2 regions of the Macrococcoides bohemicum genome follow, and region 2 is predicted to be linked to the other one. Evidence: riboswitches for the same ligand, from Rfam matches in the RefSeq annotation. Region 2 holds a riboswitch; the other holds the start of a gene.

Region 1 (3,210 bases), 360 kb from region 2:
TTCGATAAAAAAGCATTGAAAGAACATCTTCAGGTTTTAGAAGAGCGTAAAGAACGTGATCACAGAAAGATTGGTAAAGAATTAGAATTATTCACTACAAATCAACTTGTCGGTCCTGGATTACCATTATGGTTACCAAATGGTGCTACAATTCGTCGTGAATTAGAACGCTATATCGTTGATAAAGAAGTTGCGTTAGGTTATGACCACGTGTATACACCAGTTATGGGTTCAGTTGATCTTTATAAAACTTCTGGACACTGGGATCATTATCAGGAGGACATGTTCCCGGTTATGGAGATGGACAATGAGCAAATGGTATTGCGTCCGATGAACTGTCCACACCATATGATGGTCTATAAAAATAAACCACATTCATACCGTGAGTTACCAATTCGTATTGCTGAACTTGGTACAATGCACAGATATGAAGCAAGTGGTGCTGTAAGTGGATTACAACGTGTACGTGGTATGACTTTAAATGATGCACATATCTTCGTTCGTCCGGATCAGATTAAAGATGAATTTATCCGTGTTGTGCAACTTGTGATAGATGTATATAAAGACTTCAAATTTAAAGATTATAAATTCCGTCTAAGTTATAGAGATCCTGAAGATACTGAAAAGTATTTCCAGGATGATGAAATGTGGGAGAAAGCACAATCAATGCTTAGAGAAGCGGTTGATGAAATGGGCTTAGATTACGAAGAAGCACCAGGAGAAGCTGCATTCTACGGTCCAAAACTCGACGTACAGGTTAAAACTGCGTTAGGTAAAGAAGAAACTTTATCAACAGTTCAATTAGACTTCTTATTACCGGAACGTTTCGATTTAGAATACATTGGTAATGACGGCGAGAAACACCGTCCGGTAGTTATTCACCGTGGTGTTATCTCAACAATGGAACGATTTGTTGCTTTCTTAACAGAAGAATATAAAGGTGCATATCCTATTTGGCTTGCTCCAAATCAATTAGAAATTATTCCTGTGTCTAACGAAGTGCATTATGACTATGCGCGTAAATTATATGATGAGTTAAAATCTCAAGGTGTTCGTTGTCATATTGATGACCGAAATGAAAAGATGGGCTACAAAATTCGTGAAGCACAAATGCATAAAGTGCCATATCAAGTAGTTGTTGGAGATAAAGAAGTAGAGAATAATGAAGTAAACCTTCGTCAATATGGTTCTAAAGATTCTAAAACTTTAGATCGCGACGAGTTTATCTGGAATTTAGTAGATGAGATTCGTCTAAAAAAATAATGATTTGATTTTTTATGAGTCTATGTTTTAAAGAAAAATCATCATTTAATGTTTTAACGTGTTAAAAAAGAGGTTGAAATAATAATTTATGTCATGTATATTAGTAACTAACTTAATATTCCTCGTTGAGGTAGAGGTTGCACTGTTTATGAGTAGATGATGGATATGTCATACACATAAACGAAGTTTATCGAAAGGAAGCAGTGCCGAAGGAATAATGTGTATGAACATTATATCCTGGGCTAACATTGAACAAGTGTTAGACTGTCACATCTGTGATGCGCTACTTAATTTTGATGATTATACTTTCAAATGAGTACGCGTATCATACGTGTGCTCATTTTTTATTTTTGAAAGGAAGTCAATATATGCAAAGTACGAATGGAGTACAAAGAAAATTGAAACAGCGCCATATTTCGATGATCGCTATTGGTGGCTGTATCGGAACAGGTTTATTTATGACCTCTGGAGGAGCGATACGTGATGCTGGCCCAGGTGGTGCGTTACTTGCGTTTACGATTATTGGTATTATGGTATTTTTCTTAATGACAAGTCTTGGTGAAATGGCAACATATTTACCGATTTCAGGTTCATTTTCTACCTATGCAACACGCTTCGTAGATCCATCTCTTGGATTTGCGCTTGGCTGGAATTATTGGTTTAACTGGGTGATTACAGTTGCAGCAGATGTTAGTATTGCTGCGAGCGTCATAAAGTACTGGGCACCGATGGATTTCTTACCGGGTTGGGCATGGAGCTTAGTGTTTTTAGCAATTATTTTATTTTTAAATACATTGTCAGTTCGAGTTTATGGTGAAAGTGAATATTGGTTTGCGATTATAAAAGTTGCTACTGTTATATTATTTTTAATCATCGGATTACTAACAATCGTTGGAATTTTAGGTGGCAAGTTTATCGGTTTTGATAACTTCACGACAGGTGATGCTCCATTTGTCGGTCATGGTTTAACAGGGTCTTTCTTAACGATTCTTGGCGTATTCTTAGTAGCCGGATTTAGTTTCCAGGGTACAGAACTTGTTGGTATTACAGCAGGTGAATCAGAAGAGCCGGAAAAAACTATTCCGAAAGCGATTAAACAAGTTTTCTGGAGAATTTTAATTTTTTACATTCTTTCTATTTTAGTCATCGGATTAATCATTCCTTACACTAATCCTAACTTAATGGGTGGAGATAGTGTTGCGAAGTCACCATTTACGTTAGTATTTGAAAATGCTGGCCTTGCATTTGCAGCATCCTTTATGAATGCTGTTATCTTAACATCTATTCTATCAGCGGGTAATAGTGGTATGTATGCTTCAACGCGTATGTTATATGCGATGGGTAAAGATGGATTAGCATCACGTAAATTCTCAGAAACAAATCGCAAAGGCGTTCCTATTCCGAGTTTACTTGCAACGTTTGTTGTGGTGGTAATCATCTTCTTAGTAGAACGTGTTGCCAGTGGTGCTTACGAATATATCGTGGCAGCAAGTGGTTTAACAGGATTTATCGCCTGGCTTGGTATTGCAATTAGTCATTATCGATTCAGAAGAGCGTTTTATGCTCAGAACAAAGATATATCAGTATTAAAATATAAAGCGATGTGGTTCCCATTCGGTCCGATATTTGCATTTGTTCTTTGTTTATTTGTAATTATCGGTCAGGATACGGATTTAATTTTAGGTGGTAAATTCGATCTAAATGGTTTCTTGATTACTTATATGGGGATTCCAATTTTCTTAGCGTTCTATTTCTACCATAAACTGAAATATAAAACGCGTAAGATTCCTTTAACTGAAGTTGATTTATCTCAAGATACAGATATGAGTGAATATGAAAAAATAGATGTTGACTTATAAATATTAGCCTGTTATACTTAAGTCTGTTGAATACGAAACGGACAAGTAGAAGCATCCCGCTTCTCGCCCTGAAGACGCAAAGAGCAGT
Region 2 (3,210 bases):
CCTACCAACGGTTTAGATATTCCTGCAATCAGCTGGTTAGAGGAATTCTTGATTAACTTTGAAAACACAGTAATCGTTGTATCACATGACCGTCATTTCTTAAATAACGTATGTACGCATATTGCTGATTTAGACTACGGTAAAATTAAAATTTATGTCGGGAACTATGACTTCTGGTATCAATCAAGTCAGTTAGCACAGCAAATGTTACAAGACTCTAATAAGAAAAAAGAAGAAAAGATTAAAGAATTACAGGACTTCGTTGCACGATTCTCAGCAAATGCTTCTAAATCTAAACAAGCAACAAGCCGTAAGAAAATGTTAGAAAAGATTGAATTAGATGACATCCAGCCATCTAGCCGTAAATATCCTTTCGTTAACTTTAAACCAGAACGTGAAATTGGTAATGAGTTACTACAAGTTCAAGGTTTAACTAAAACTATCGATGGCGTAAAAGTTATTGATAACTTATCATTTACGATGAATCCAAACGATAAAGCAGTACTAGTCGGTGATTCTGAAATTGCTAAGACTACCCTACTTCGTATTTTAGCTGGTGAGATGGAACCGGATGAAGGTTCTTACAAATGGGGTGTGACAACGTCACAAAGTTATTTACCGAAAGATAACTCAGAATTCTTTGAAGGTAAAAATATCGACTTAGTAGAATGGTTACGTCAGTATGCACCGCCTGAAGAACAAACGGAAACTTTCTTACGCGGATTCTTAGGTCGCATGTTATTCTCTGGTGAAGAAGTACGTAAAAAAGCAACTGTATTATCAGGAGGAGAAAAAGTAAGATGTATGTTAAGTAAGATGATGTTATCATCAGCGAACGTATTATTACTTGATGAGCCTACAAACCATTTAGACTTAGAAAGTATCACTTCTGTCAATGATGGTTTAAAGGCATTTAAAGGTTCACTGATTTTTACTTCTCATGACTTTGAGTTCATTAACACAATTGCCAATCGTGTTATTGACTTAAATGCAAACCTTTCTAAAGAAATTACTTATGAAGAATACTTAAAAGAACAAGGTGTACTTAAATAAATATTTTCTTGCGTGTATTCATTTTATGAATACACGTTTTTTGGATTTTAAGTATTGTTAAATAAACTATTATTTTTAAATTTTCTCAAAACACTTTACAATATTAAAATCTTTCTGTAGTATATTAAACATCAATTAAATAAATGTAACAGATGAGGCGCATCGATCATGAGTAAGTAATGGTAATTCTGCAAATGAATTACTGAAAGGGTGAGATGCCGAAATATAGTATTGATTGCAGTGAATGCTATGTTGGATCCACAGGTTAAGAGCTATGGATTTGTCATTATTGAAAAATAATGGAGTGCATCGCTTGTATATAAATTCAACAAGTCCAGATGTCTCTGGGCTTGTTTTTTTGTTGGTGATGACCCTTGCAGGAGGAAATAAATTGATAACAGAAAACAGTATTCAGACTGAAGAAAAAGTGAACAATATCAAAGTATTAAAATTTGGCGGAAGTTCTGTTGCTGATTTTAATAAGATTAGGCACATTGCTGATTATCTTAAAAAGCGTGTTGAACAAAATGAAAAACTCGTCGTCGTTGTTTCAGCGATGGGAAAGACAACGGATGCACTACTCAAAAATGCAGCGTCACTTACAGAACGTCCAAAAGAAAGTGCACTTGCTATGTTATTAACCACAGGTGAGCAGCAAACCATCGCTTATCTTTCAATCATATTAAATGATTTATCAGTAGAATCCGTTGCTTTAACGGGAGCGCAAGCTGGAATACGCACTGAAGGTCATCATCTAAAAAGTAAGATTCAGACTATTAACACGACTAAATTACAGGAACTATTTAAGACAAAAGATATTATTATTGTAGCTGGCTTTCAAGGTATCAATCATGAAGATGAGTTAACGACACTTGGTCGTGGTGGAAGTGATACAACAGCAGTAGCACTTGCAGCATCACTTCAATCATCATGTGAAATATATTCTGACGTAACAGGAATATTTGGTACCGACCCGAGAGTATATCCAGAAACAATGAAGATGGACTATGTAAGTTTTGAAGAAATGATGGAACTGTCATCTCTCGGAGCTGGCGTACTTGAAACACGATGTATTGAAATCGCTTATAATAACAATACTAAAATATATACCGGAAAAACTTTATCCGAAGAGAAAGGAACATGGATTGTGCCAAATAAACAAATCATAGAAAGAAAAGCAGTAACAGGAATTGCATTAGATGAAGATATGAATTACGTAACTTTATCTTATCCAATGCACGATACAAAAGTATTAACCTCACTTTACGAATTATTAGAACAAAATCAGATCAATATCGATATGATTTCTCAGACAGTAAATATCGATGGTATGCAGCTATCATTTACGATGAAAAATACAGAACAATATCAGATTAAAGCAATTATTGATCAGTTAACTGCTTCATACCCTGCCTTACTCCATGAAATTAAAGACAACTATGCGAAAGTATCGATCATCGGTTCAGGTATGCGTGATATGTCTGGTGTCGCATCAAAAGTATTTATGTCCTTAATCGAGGAGCAGATTGCTTACTACCAGGTATCGACAAGTGAAATCAGTATTTCATTAGTAGTAGATGCCGGGAAGGCAAAGCAAGCTGTTCAAATATTATGTAAAAAATTTAATGTTTAATATTCTTATTTTTATTTTTTAATTTTTATTAAAATGCTTTAACTCATTAAAGAAAATGCGTAACATAGAAGTAAATAATTGATTAATCATAAGGAGTGTATGGAATGTATAAAATCGCAGTCGTAGGTGCAACTGGTTTAGTAGGACAAAAGATGTTAGAAGTACTTGAAAGAAAAGCAATACCGTTCAATGAACTGACATTGTTCACTTCAGCAAGATCTGCAAATAAAGAAGTTGTTTATCAAGGTAAAACGTATATTACAGAAGAATTAACTGAAGAAAAAGCGAATGAAAAGTATGATTTTGTATTAATGAGTGCGGGAGGTAGCACGAGCTTAAAGTTCTCTCCTCTGTTCGAACAAGCTGGAAGTATTGTTATAGATAATTCAAGTGCATATAGAATGGAAGAAGATATTGATTTAATCGTACCGGAAGTAAATAGCCCGCAATTAAACAGAAAAATTATCGCAAACCCAAACTGTTCAACGATTCAGTCAGTCGTCCCTTTAAAACCGCTTCAAGAT

The links. A riboswitch is a leader RNA that binds a small molecule or an ion and turns the genes downstream of it on or off. The one in region 2 is predicted to bind lysine.
Region 1: linked by a shared signal. The riboswitch ahead of HT586_RS08605 (amino acid permease) and the one ahead of HT586_RS06670 (aspartate kinase) in region 2 are both predicted to bind lysine.

What each region holds. Positions count from the first base shown of each region.
Region 1 is NZ_CP054482.1:1,658,274-1,661,483, reverse strand. It holds gene thrS (threonine--tRNA ligase) at 1-1,263, shown strand, start outside; lysine riboswitch at 1,387-1,557, shown strand; gene HT586_RS08605 (amino acid permease) at 1,632-3,122, shown strand; ribosomal protein L20 leader region at 3,160-3,210, shown strand, end outside.
Region 2 is NZ_CP054482.1:1,303,225-1,306,434, forward strand. It holds gene HT586_RS06665 (ABC-F family ATP-binding cassette domain-containing protein) at 1-1,053, shown strand, start outside; lysine riboswitch at 1,198-1,371, shown strand; gene HT586_RS06670 (aspartate kinase) at 1,448-2,686, shown strand; gene HT586_RS06675 (aspartate-semialdehyde dehydrogenase) at 2,791-3,210, shown strand, end outside.